One region of the Modestobacter sp. SYSU DS0290 genome, then DNA from elsewhere that is predicted to be linked to it. Evidence: predicted binding sites of a transcription regulator. Region 1 holds the regulator's gene; each other region holds the start of a gene.
What was found. The regulator LexA, encoded in region 1, represses DNA repair genes until DNA is damaged. The targets are predictions, from matches to a motif close to TCGAACANNTGTTCGA.

Region 1 (4,244 bases):
CCCGGCTCACCGCGCGGGTCGACGACGGCCTGGCGGCCGCGCTCGACGGGTTCGCCACCCCCGTCGCCGGCGGCTGACCACCGGCCGGGGCCGGGCGCGGCGTACGGGGCGCCGGCGTCGGGCTCGACCACCGCGCCGTCCCGGGAGGGTCACGGTCAGGTCACGGTGCCGGTACCGTGACGCCGTGGCGAGCGGAGCGGTGCGCGTGAGGTCCAGCGCCGCCGATCGTCGCGGGCCTCGAGCGCAGCCGGTGGTCGGTGTCGGCCGGCCGCGGTGGTGGCTGGTGCTCGTCGCCGCGCTGGTCGCCGTGGGCGTCACCGTCGACCTCCTCGCCGGCGGGCTCCTGGAACGACTGGACCTGGCGGTCTCCGACCGGATCGGGTCCTGGGGCCTGCGCGACTCCGCCGCCTACTGGCCGGTGTGGGTGTTCACCCAGGCCGGTGGGCGGGTCACCATCCTGGTGGTGCTCGCCGGCCTGGTGGGCTGGCTGTTCTGGCGCCACCGGACGGCGGCCCCGCTGCTCCGCGTGCTGCTGGCGCTGGCCCTGCTCACCGCGGCGGTCTACGCCCTGAAGTGGGGTACCGGGCGTACCGCGCCGGCCTATCCCGGCTCCTACTTCCATCGCGGTGGGGAGAGCTTCCCGTCCGGGCACGTGGCCAACGCCGTGCTCATGTGGGGCGTGGCTCGCTGGCAGGTCGTCCAGTACGGCCTGCACGCCCGGCTGCAGCGCGCCGCCGGGGTGCTCAGCGTGCTGGGGCCGCTGGCCACGGGAGTGGCCATGGTGGCGCTGAACTTCCACTGGGTCACGGATGCAGTCGTGGGAGCTGCTCTCGGCATCGTCCTCTTGGGCGTGGTTCACGCACTGGACGCAGTCGTGGTGTCACGCTGGGTCCGTGCCAGAGCGGGCCGCCCGGCCGCGTAGCCGCGCCGTCCGCCACCGTCTGGCGGACCCGGCGCTGCTCGCCGTGCCCGCTGCGGTCGTGCTCGCGCTCCTGCCGGCCTCGGCAGCGCTGGCCGAGGAGACCGCGCCGAGCACCCGCTGCACCATCACCGACCCGCGGCTGCCCGAGATCTCCGGGCTGGCCAGCGCCGGGGAGACGCTGCTGGCGATGAACGACGGCGGTGACCGGGCCGAGGTGTACGTCCTCGACGCGTCCTGCGCTGTCGCCGAGCTGCGTGCGGGGGACGTCGACCCCTACGACCCCGAGGACCTCGCCCTGGCCGCGGACGGCACGCTGTGGCTGGCCGACACTGGGGACAACAACGCCGTCCGGGAGACCGTGGCGCTGATCGGGCTGCGGCCCGACGGCAGCACCACGCTGACCCGGCTGACCTATCCGGACGGGGCGCACGACGCGGAGGCGCTGCTGCTCGCCCCGGATGGCACGCCCTACCTGGTCACCAAGGAGGTGCTCGGCTCCTCGGGGGTGTACCGGCCCGATGCGCCCCTGGCCGACGGGGCCACGATTCCGATGACCCGGGTGGTGGGGCTCGGCCTCTCCCTGACCGGCACCCCCGGCGGACCGGTGGGCCGGGCGGGTCAGCTGCTGGTGACCGGGGGAGCGGTGTCGGCCGACGGGCAGCGGATCGCCCTGCGGACCTACACCGACGCCTACGTCTGGCCGCTGACCGGTTCGGACGTGGCCGGGGCACTGTCCGGCTCGCCGATCAGGATCGCGCTCCCGGAGTCGCCGCAGGGCGAGGCGATCACCTTCGCGGCGAACAACCGCGACCTGCTCGTCACCAGCGAGGGGCTGCCCGCTCCGGTGACCCTGGTCCCCCTGCCCGGTGATCCGGCCGCCGACGCCACGCCGACCGACGCCGCGCCCAGTGCCGAGCCGACGGGGGAGCTGGTGACCGCGGCCCGCGGGGTGCCGCCGGTGACGGCCGGCGTCATCGCGGCCGGCGTCGCGACGGTCGTGGTCTGGATCGCCGGGAAGCTGCGCCGCCGGCGGGAGTGACCCCGCCGGCGGCGGCCGGGGTCAGACCCGGCGCAGCACCGTCACGACCCGGCCGAGGACGGTCGCGTCGTCGCCGGGGATCGGCGCGTAGGCCGGGTTGTGCGGCATCAGCCACACGTGGCCGTCGCGTCGCTTGTAGGTCTTGACGGTCGCCTCGCCGTCGATCATCGCGGCGACGATCTCGCCGTTCTCGGCGTTGGGCTGCTGGCGGACCACGACCCAGTCGCCGTCGCAGATGGCGGCCTCGACCATCGAGTCACCGGTGACCTTGAGCATGAACAGCGTGCCCTCGCCGACCAGCTCGCGGGGCAGCGGGAAGACCTCCTCGACCGCCTGCTCAGCCAGCACCGGGCCACCCGCGGCGATGCGGCCGACCAGCGGCACGTAGGTGGGGGCCGGCGCCCCTGCCTCGTCGACGCCGGTGGCGGCGCCGGCGGCCGCGAGCGCCTCCACGGATGCGTCGGGTCCGGTCGCCGCGCCGTTCTCGCCGGGCAGCCGCACGTCCAGCGCACGCGGGCGGTTCGGGTCGCGGCGCAGCCAGCCCTTGCGCTGCAGCACCGACAGCTGGTGGGCCACGGAGGAGGCGGAGGAGAGGCCGACCGCCTCGCCGATCTCGCGGACCGAGGGTGGGTAGCCGCGGCGCTCGATGGAGTCGCGGATGACCTCCAGGACCCGGCGCTGGCGCTGCGTCAGTCCGTCACCGGCCTCGCCCCGGTCGGGGAACTCGCGGATCGCGGCACCGCCGGTGCCCGCGGTCGGCTCCGCTGCCTGCCCAGCCGTGCGCTTGCGTCGGCTGGACCCCTTGCGCTCGTCCGCCGTCCGGCCGTCGACCGCCATGTGTCCTCCTCGTCCGGCTGCGCGCGCAGCTGCCCGGTGGCGCCCCGCTCGGAGAGGTGGGGTGGGACGCCGTCGTGGTCTCACTGCGCACGGTAGCGGCTCGACCGCTGCTGTTCAAACAGGTGTTCGAACACGCGCCGTGTCGGAGCACTCCTGTCGGCGGGGTGCGGTAGACATCGCACAGACGTTCGAATCGAACAGACGTTCGAGAAGGTGCCCGAGCGGGCGCCCGATGTGAGGAGTGCACCGATGGTCCACGCCCAGTCCACCGCCACCACCACCGGCACCGTGCCGCCCACCTCGCCTCGCCCGTCGCTGCGCTTGGTGTCGGCGGGACCCGGGGTCGGCCGTGCCTCCGCCGCGGTGGCCGGGGCTCGCGTCGGGCGGCGCCCGGCGGTGCGGCCGAGCGGGCGGCCGGCGGCACGCTCCGGGGCTGCGGGTGCACGGCCGGTCCGGGGTGGGGGCTGGTATCCGGCCGGCCCCGTCGTGGCGCCCTCGTCGGGCGGGTGGCATGCGGAGCCGCCGTTGCGGCTCACCCGGTGGGGTCGGCGGGTGGTGGCGGCGGTGTCGGTGGCGATCGGCCTGGGGGTGGCCGCGGGCGCGGTCGCGGTCGTCGCTGCCGAGGAGCCCGCGCTGCAGCTCGCCGGCGCCGTCACCGTGGTCGTCCAGCCCGGCGACACGCTGTGGTCGATCGCCGGCGACGTGGCGCCGGACGAGGATCGGCGGGCGGTGGTCGACGCGATCCGCGACCGCAACGACCTCGACGACGTCGTCCTCCACCCGGGCCAGGTGATCGAGCTGCCCTGAACGGGCTGGCGGGTCAGGCGGGTGGCCGGTGCTGTGACTGGTGAGGGTGGGAGCGGCGGGCGGGGCGGCTGCGGAACACGACACGCGCAGCAGGGCTTGCACACCTGTAGGGGTGGCCGTACGGTTCCACCACAACATCTAGTGCTTACACGGATGTAAGTCGTCCACAGCCGTTCCACACGTTCTCCCCGGCCCATCCACCGGATGTCCCCGGAGCAGTCCACAGGAACGGTCCACGGGCCGGGTGGTCCACGGTGTCACAGCACCGCAGGGAACCCGGCCGCGACACCTCGGGAGGAGGTGGACCCGCAGTGCGCTGCCCCTTCTGCCACAACCCCGACAGCCGCGTCATCGACTCGCGCGAGACCGACGAGGGTGCGACCACCCGTCGGCGCCGTTCGTGCCCCGGTTGCGGACGGCGGTTCACCACCGTCGAGGAGGCCGTGCTCGCCGTGGTGAAGCGCAGCGGCGTGAGCGAGCCGTTCACCCGGGCCAAGGTGGTGGCCGGTGTGCGCCGCGCCTGCCAGGGGCGTCCGGTCGACGAGCACCAGCTGGCGCTGCTGGCGCAGCAGGTCGAGGACGCCGTCCGGGCGACCGGGTGCGCCGAGATCCCCAGCCACGAGGTGGGCCTGGCGATCC
Region 2 (4,244 bases), on a different contig from region 1:
AACGGTGAACCGGGGCGTGGGGTCAGGAAGTCCGGTGTCCACAGCCGGGCGTCGGTCAGCGCGAGCAGCAGGGGGGCGTCGAGCTCGGACCTCGCCTCCGTGACGCGCCGGAGCCAGGGCAGGTGCAGCGGGTGCCGGCCCGGGTCGCGCCAGGCGCGCAGCGAGAGGACCAGTTCGTTGAGCGGCGAGATGGCGAAGCGCACGTCGGCCAGGTCCATCCCGGCCAGCTCGTAGCGGATCATCAAGCACAACGCTATCTCCGTGTGCCTGCCGCGCCCCGGGTGGCAGGAAGACCACGTGCAGACGGTGAACGTTCACGGCGGACCCCTGGCCGGCATGCGGGAGACGCTGGCGCCGCACGACCCGGTGGCCCGCGCGCTGACCTGGGCCACCATGGCCACCTCGCTGAGCAGTGGCGTCTTCTACACGGTGAGCGCGCTGTTCTTCACCCGGGTGCTGGGCATGTCCGCCACGACCGTCGGGGCCGGCCTCACGGTCGCCGGGGCAGCTGGCGTCGCGGGCTCGCTGGGGGCGGGGTTCCTCGCCGACCGGCTCGGCGCCCGGCGACTCCTCCTCCTGGCGACGCTGGGTCAGGGGCTGGCTCTGGTGGCCTACGTGGGTGCCAGGACGACGGCCTTGTTCATCGCCGTTGCCTGCTGCGCCGTGGGCCTGCGCTACACCCAGTCGACGGCGCGGCAGGCCGTGCTCGCCCGCAGCTTCACCGGCGCTGACCGGGTCGTCGTCCGAGCCCGGCTGCGGGTGGTGACCAACGTGTTCATCGGGCTGGGGACGGTCCTGGCGGGGGTGGCGCTGCTGGTGGACACCGGCGTCGCCTACCGGGCGGCGATGCTCGTCTCCGGGCTGTTCGTGCTGGTGTCCTGCCCGCCGCTGCGCCGCCTGGCCCGGCAGGGGGAGCCGGTCGGGAGTGACGGGCTGCCGGATCCGCTGGCCGCGGGGACCCGGGGCCCCTCACCGCTGCGGGACCGCCGGTACCTGGCGGTGACCGGGCTGAGCGCCGTGATGGCGATGCACTTCGGGCTGCAGACCGTCGGGGTGCCGCTGTGGGTGGCGTCGCACACCGACGCGCCGGCGGTGACGGTCTCGGCGTTGCTCGTGCTCAACACGGTGGTGGTCGCGCTCTTCCAGGTGCGGGCCGCCCGCGGGACCGACGATGTCAGGGTCGCCGGTCGCGTGGTTGCCCGGGCGGGGCTGTTGCTGGCGCTTGCCTGCGCGTTCTACGCGGTGGCGGGTGCCGGGGGAGCGGCCGTCGCCGTGGCGGTGCTGGTGCTGGCGGTGCTGGCTCATTCGGGTGCGGAGATGTGGGCGGAGGCGGGCAACTGGGGCCTCGCCTTCGAGCTCGCCGACCCGCGCAGCGCCGGCGCCTATCAGGGGGTGAGCCAGACCGGCTACTCCCTGGGCGCCATGCTCGCCCCGCTGGTGGTCACTGCGACCGCCATCGAGCACGGTGTCGTCGGGTGGGGGGTGCTGGCGGCGGTGTTCGCCGCCGCCGGAGGCGTCACCTGGGTCATCGCCCGGCGGGTGCCGTCGGGGCTGGGTCCGGCCGCCGGGCCGTCGGGTGATTGAGCGGTGGCTCAACCGATCGAGCCGGGTGTCAAGGCTCCCAGCTGATCTGTGGACAGGTCGTTGACCTGCGGATTCGACTGGTGAGGCTGCCCATTCGTCGATAGAGTTCGAACACACATTCGAATGGCGGGGGGGTGTCCGTGGGCGGCTCGGTGACGCTGGACGCCCCTGCGCCGAACGTGGTCGCGGAGCTCCCCACGGACGACCTGTCGGGGTTGGGCGTGCTGTCGGCGTTGGACTCTCGGGTGGGCGAGGAACTGCACGGGCTCCGCGATGGTGCAGTGCTGGAGCGGACGGCGTTGCTGGTGGCCGCGCGGAACCGGCTGGACGCCGAGCTGGCCCGCACGGTGCGGCACGCGGAGCTGACCCAGGCCGCGGAGCGTGATGGGCTGAAGTCGATGCGGTCGTGGCTGCTCGGGCACGCCCGCCTGTCGGTTGGTGAGGCGTCGCGGGTGGTGCGGGCTGGCCGGGTGCTGGAGTCCTTCCCGGCGCTGGCAGCCGGGTTCGAGCGCGGTGAGGTCACCGCGGCGCAGGTCGACGTGGTCGCCGGCGCGGTCGGCCCGGGCGAGGTGGCCCGAGCCGAGGAGCAGGGGATCGACCTGGCCGCGTTCGACTCCGCATGGGCGGATGTCGCGCGGGGGGCGCCGCATGCGTCGCTGGTCGTGGCGGTGCGGGCGTTCGAGGACGCACTGGACCCCGACGGGCCGGAGCCGGATCCCACGGAGGGGCGGCGGCTGAGCATCGCCACGCACGCCGACGGGAGCATCACCGCGCGGCTGGATGCCGATGCCGTGGGTGGGGAGAAGTTCAAGGCGGCGGTCGAGTCGATGCTGCAGGCAGACCGGCCGAAGGGCGACACCCGCACCCGCGCGCAGCAGCAGGCCGATGCGCTCGTGCAGCTGTGCGACAACGCCCTCGCGTCCGGCGGCTTGCCGACGCTGCGCACGGAGAAGCCGCACGTGGTCCTCGGTCTGGACGTGGAGGACCTGGCCGCCCCGGGGACCGGTGCCGGTGCGGCGCAGACCGGTTTCGGGGCGGTGATCTCCGCCGCGCGGGCCCGGTGGCTGGCCTGTGACGCGGTGGTCTCCCGGATCGTGCTGGGCCCGGACGGGGAACCGCTGGAGCTGGGCCGCAAGCACCGGGTGGTCACCCCCGGGCTGCGCCGGGCGGTGGTGGCGCGGGACAAGAGCTGCGTGTTCGCCGGGTGCGGGGCGCCGCACTGGTGGGCCGACGTGCACCACCTGGTCCACTGGATCAACGGTGGTGAGACGTCGTTGAGCAACTCGGCGTTGCTGTGCGAACGGCACCACACCAAGGTCCACCACGGGTTCCGGATCGAGCGACAACCCGACGGACGATGGCGCACGTGGCGGCCCGACGGCACCGAGATCCTGATCGGGCCCCTGCTCACCTGATCCCGGCGGAGCCCGCCTCAGGTGGCTGCTCGAGGGCCGGACGTCGGGCGTGGTCGACTGCTCACGTGCACCACGTCGTCACCGGGGCGCTCCTCCAGGATGGACGGGTCCTGCTCACCCACCGGTCACCGCACCGCCGCTGGTACCCCGACGTCTGGGACCTGCCCGGTGGACACGTCGACGACGGCGAGACGGAGCTCGATGCGCTCCGCCGCGAGCTGCGCGAGGAACTCGGGGTCGAGGCGCTGGCCATCGACCCCGAGCCGGTGGCGCGCATCAGTGACCCGGCCGCGGACCTGAGCCTGGGCGTCTGGGCGGTGCGCGCCTGGCGCGGGACGCCCACCAACGCCTGCCCTGACGAGCACGACGAGATCCGGTGGGCCGACGGAGCCGGCCTGCCGTCGCTGGAGCTCGCCCACCCCGGCTACCTGCACCTGCTGAGCGCGCTGCTCACCGCGAGCGCGGACGCCGGCTGACGCACGGCTGCGACCCGTCAGGCGATGGCCCGCCAGCCGATGGCCCGGGCCGTCCCGATCCGATCAGTCGGCCGTTCGGTGCGGCCCGGGCACGGGCGGGTGGGGCAGGGCGACGGCGGACCGGATCCCCGACGGTGGCGTCCGGCGGGGGCCTAGCGCGAAGCGGCGCTGTCGGGCGTCCTCGATGAGCTGTCGCGCCGCCAGGACGCTGGCTGGTTCGGCCTCGGGCCGCAGCCGGTTCACGCCGGCGGGGGGATCGGGGTGGCGAACGACGTCGTGGAGCTGCTCCCGAAGTCGCCCCAGGAGCCGATCTGCCCGGAGCTGATCGGCTCCGCCGGGGTCAGCCGGCCGTTCCGGTCGACCACCTGGACGGCGGACGCACCCGCCGGGAAGGGCAGGCTCGTGACGCCTTCCTCGAGGGGCACCCGTACCTGCTGCGCGCCGTCAGCGTCGAGGACCACCGCCTCGGTGGCACCCCGCGGTCCGCTGATGACCAGGGTCCGGATGCCCACCTCCATGTCGATGGCGACGACGTCGCCCTCGACCGGGTCGTCCGCCGGGCGGACGTCCAGGTAGCTCACCGCCTGGTCCGGCGTGCGCCCGGCGGGTGCGGGTTCCCCGGGCGTGCGGGTGTGCCCGCCGACGAGCAGGCGAGCGCCCGAGGGCATCCGGATGCTGTACACCGTGATCAGCGGTGCCGATCCGGTCGCCGGCGAACCCGCGTCCGGTCCCTGGAACACCTGCACGAGCTCGGGGGCGCCGCCGTCCG
Region 3 (4,244 bases), on a different contig from region 1:
GGAGGTGCGGGCGATCAGTTCGCGCTTCCACTGCCGACCGGAGACGGTGTTGGTCACCAGGATGAGCGTGGTGGCCTTCGCCTCGGCCATCGCCGCGGCGCCGACCAGGGTCTTCCCGGCGCCGCAGGGCAGGACGACGACGCCCGAGCCGCCGGCCCAGAAGCCCTCGACCGCCTCCTGCTGGTAGTCGCGGAGATTCCAGCCGTCCTGGTCGAGGAAGATCGGGTGCGCCTGGCCGTCGACGTAGCCGGCGAGGTCCTCGGCCGGCCAGCCCACCTTCAGCAGCGCCTGCTTCAGCCGGCCGCGCTCGGAGGGGTGGACGACGATCGAGTCGGCGTCGATCCGCTGACCGAGCATCGGGGCCACCCGCTTGCTGCGGACGACCTCCTCCAGCACGGCCTTGTCGGTGCTGGTGAGCACCAGCCCGTGCACCGGGTTGTTGGCCAGGGTGAGCCGGCCGTAGCGGTCCATCGTGTCGGCGATGTCGACCAGCAGCGCGTGCGGCACCGGGTACCGCGAGTAGCGGACCAGCGCGTCGACGACCTGCTCGGCGTCGTGCCCGGCGGCGCGCGCGTTCCACAGCGCCAGCGGGGTCACCCGGTAGGTGTGCACGTGCTCCGGGGACCGCTCCAGCTCGGCGAACGGCGCGATCGCCGCCCGGCACTCCTTGGCCAGCGGGTGGTCGACCTCCAGCAGCAGGGTCTTGTCCGACTGGACGATGAGGGGGCCGTCGCTCACGCGCACGCATCCTTCACTGGGAGAGGGGACGTCGGCGCAAGAGGTGCGCGCCGGACTGCCCAAGGTAACGCCGGGGAGGGGCGACTGCTTCCGGGCGACGGCCCCGGGATCGGCGACCGAGCGCGGGACACCGGCTGGGCGCCGTGGTCAGCGACCGCCCCACAGCGGGGCGAGGCGCCGGTAGTGCGCGGGCGTGCTGAGCACGTCGGCGTGGTCGGTGACCTGGTCGATGCCGCCGATCGGTGGCAGTGCCTGCCCAGCCCCAGCCCAGCAGAGCTGCTGCGTGCGGTCGTCCGGCGAGCAGTGGTGCCACCGCCTCCCGGTAGAAGGCAGCGGAGAGCTCCGTGGCGGGCACGAACGAGGCGGCGTTCACACCGCCGACCCTCCCAGGATGCCGACGTGCCGTCCCCCGGATTCCCGACGGTGGTCCGTCGGTGACCGGCGCCCCCGTCGGCATGTCGACACATCGACATGCCGATGGGGCCTCAGAACGGCGGCGGGTCGTCGGCTGGGGGCGGTGGTGGAGGTTCCGGCGGCCTGCGCCGGGCTGGTTGCCGGCCGGGTGGTCGGGTGGTGCGGATGACCCCGCTCGGGGTGGTCACCGTCAACACGCCGTCGCCGGTCATGGTGAAGTGCCAGCCGGGGGCGCAGGTCTTCAGGCGGTGGTGGGACCGGCACAGGCAGCAGAGGTTGGCGCAGTCGGTGGCGCCGCGCTCGGCGTGCGGGACGACGTGGTCGAGGTCGTTGCTGCCGATGCGTTGGCCGCAGTTGGGGAACCGGCAGCGCCGGTCGCGGGCGGTGAGGAAAGCGCGTTGCCGGTCGGTGGGCCGGTAGCTGGTGGTGGGCGGTGGTGGCCCGAGCACGGTGCATTCGCACGGCCCGCCGTCGCCGTCGTCGGGGTGCTGCGGGCAGCCGCGCCTGGCGAGCCGCGCCAGTTCCGCGGGGGTGGTGGTGGCGAGCAGTTGCCCGTCGGGGCCGGTGATCGCGTAGCTGAGCGTGCCGCCGTCGGGAGTGGTGAGGCCGAGAGCGCCGACGCGGGTGAGCAGGTCGCGCAGGTGGGCGGCGGTGATCGGCAGCCCGCTCACCTCACCCGACGCGGCCCCGCCGTCCAGCGCCTCGAGCGCGGCCGTGACCGTCACGTTCGCGGCGACGGTGGGGAGGCCGTGGTCGGCGGGGCGGCGGACCAGCGCCGACAGCACGTGCGTCCGCAGCTGCCCGATGGGGCGCTGGTCACCGTCGGCCTTGAGCATCCGCGCGAGCTGGTCGATGAGGTCGGCGCACTCGGCGGCCTCGTCGGTGGGCAGGTCCGCGGCCAGCACCGCCCGCCCGTCACACGCCGAGGGGTACAGGTGCACGTCGGCGGTCTTCTCCGCCTCGCTCCGGGCCTCCTCGGCCGCCGCGGCGTCCAACTCGAGCATCAGCTCGGTGGCGCGCTTGCCCAGCCGCGCCACCGACAGGTCGGTGGCCTCACCCAGCAGCGCCTCTTCGACCCGGCCGGCGACCTCGGCGGTGGTGTGCTGCAGCACGTCGGCCAGCTGCTGCGCGCGCCGCTCGTCGATCTCCCCGGCCTTCAGCGCGGCGAAGGTCGCCGGCAGCTTCCGCTGCCACACCAGCGCCCGGGTCAACCGCACCGCCGCCGTTCCCCGGCCGACGTTGAGCACGGTGGCCAGCTCAGCGGTGCAGAACTCGCTCACCTCCCCCTCGGCCGGCTGCGCGGTCCACCCCGCCCGGCGGGCACCGGGATGGTCCGGAGCCGGGTCCGCCGAGGCGGACCGCTGTCCGGCCAGGGCCAGGATCAGCTCGGCTTCCTCCGCGGTGGACACCGCCCGCTGGCGCTGGATGCCCTGCAGCCGGGCCGCGAGCAGGTCGTCGGGCCAGGCCGAGACCGGCGGCAGTGCCTGCCGCGGCGCCGGGTGCAGATCGATCACCACGTTGACGGGCGACGCGGGCGGAGCAGAACCTGCGGTCGCCGTCGGCATGCATCGAACGTACGTACGAGGTACGACAGTTCTCGCGAGTGACGACGAAACCGTCCCGTCGCGGCGACCCGCGCCGCTACGGTCCCCGGCATGCTCGACCACCTGGGGGTCCAGGTCGCCGACGTCGAGGCGGCCGTCGCGTTCTACCTGCGGGCGTTCGCGCCCATCGGCCTGCGGGAGGCGGTGCGCTTCCCGGCCGGCGCCCAGTCCGTCGTCGGCCTCTGCGGACCCGGCGGCCAGCCCGACTTCTGGCTGAGCCCCGCCGGCGGCGCGGAGACGCGGGAGCTGCACGTGGCCTTCGCCGCGCCCGACCGGGCCGCCGTCGACGCGGTGCACGACGCCGCCCGCGCGGCGGGTGCCGAGGTGCTGCACGCGCCGCGCGAGTGGCCGGAGTACCACCCCGGCTACTACGCCGTCTTCCTGCGCGACCCCGACGGGCACAACGTCGAGGCCGTCCACCACGGCTGACCGGGCCGGCCGGACGCGCTCACAGCCAGTCGGTGCGGCGCAGCGGCGGCTGGTCGCCGCCGGTCCGCTGCAGCAGGACCTGGTTGACGCCCATGTCGCCCTTCTCGAAGGCCAGCGCGCTGGCGGCCATGTAGAGCCGCCAGACCCGCGCCCGGCCCTCGCTGGTGGTGGCGACGGCGGCGTCCCAGTGCTCCTCGAGGCGCTGCACCCAGGCGCGCAACGTGAGCGCATAGTGCTGCCGCAGCGGCTCCACGTCGATCACCTCAAGGTCGCGGGACTCCAGCAGGCCGACCATCTCGCCGAGCCCCAGCAGTTCGCCGTCGGGGAAGACGTAGCGGGCGATGAAGGTGTCCGGGTTCCAGGTCGCCGTCCCGGCGTTCCAGGAGATCGCGTGGTTGAGCAGCCGCCCGCCGGGCCGGAGCAGGCTGTGCAGCTGGGCGACGTACGCCGGCATCTGCTCCCGGCCGACGTGCTCGGCCATGCCGATGGAGCTGATCGCGTCGAACGGCCCGTCGTCCACCGTCCGGTAGTCCTGGACCCGGATGTCGATGCGGTCGGTGAGCCCGGCCTCGGCTGCCCGCTTGCGGGCCAGGCGCGCCTGCTCCTCCGACAGCGTGATGCCGACGACGTCCACGCCGTACCGCTGGGCGGCGTGGATCGCCATCGAGCCCCATCCGCACCCGACGTCGAGCAGGCGCATGCCCGGTCGCAGCCCGAGCTTGCGGCAGACCAGGTCGAGCTTCGCCTCCTGGGCGGCGTCCAGGCCGACGTCGGGGGACTCCCAGACCGCGCAGGAGTAGACCATCGACGGGCCGAGCACCAGCTCGTAGAAGTCGTTCCCGACGTCGTAGTGGTGGCTGATCGCGGCGGCGTCCCGGGTCCGGGAGTGGCGCCGTCCGGCGCGGCCCAGGTCGGCCTCCTCGGCCGGGGGTGCGGGCTCGGGGCCGATCACGCCCAGCCGCAGCGCGGTGCCGAGCAGTGCCAGCCGCTCCCGCAGCGTCGTCGGGCTGTCTGGGCCGGTCTCGGCCAGCCGGCCGGCGGAGCTCAGTGCGGCGAAGG

Region 2: a site for LexA is predicted at 1,692-1,707, ahead of ACI795_RS11995 (DUF222 domain-containing protein). Genes of this name have one in related genera too.
Region 3: a site for LexA is predicted at 2,721-2,736, ahead of ACI795_RS01455 (DUF222 domain-containing protein). Genes of this name have one in related genera too.

Annotation. Positions count from the first base shown of each region.
Region 1 covers NZ_JBJHAI010000025.1:33,955-38,198, forward strand. The annotation lists gene hflX (GTPase HflX) at 1-77, shown strand, start outside; gene ACI795_RS17290 (phosphatase PAP2 family protein) at 185-922, shown strand; gene ACI795_RS17295 (hypothetical protein) at 894-1,961, shown strand; gene lexA (transcriptional repressor LexA) at 1,983-2,798, opposite strand; gene ACI795_RS17305 (LysM peptidoglycan-binding domain-containing protein) at 3,324-3,605, shown strand; gene nrdR (transcriptional regulator NrdR) at 3,917-4,244, shown strand, end outside.
Region 2 covers NZ_JBJHAI010000012.1:82,608-86,851, forward strand. The annotation lists gene ACI795_RS11985 (DUF5937 family protein) at 1-242, opposite strand, end outside; gene ACI795_RS11990 (MFS transporter) at 298-1,584, shown strand; gene ACI795_RS11995 (DUF222 domain-containing protein) at 1,725-2,999, shown strand; gene ACI795_RS12000 (NUDIX domain-containing protein) at 3,065-3,475, shown strand; gene ACI795_RS12005 (hypothetical protein) at 3,715-4,244, opposite strand, start outside.
Region 3 covers NZ_JBJHAI010000001.1:288,744-292,987, reverse strand. The annotation lists gene ACI795_RS01460 (DNA repair helicase XPB) at 1-738, opposite strand, end outside; gene ACI795_RS01455 (DUF222 domain-containing protein) at 1,224-2,666, opposite strand; gene ACI795_RS01450 (VOC family protein) at 2,808-3,185, shown strand; gene ACI795_RS01445 (class I SAM-dependent methyltransferase) at 3,205-4,244, opposite strand, start outside.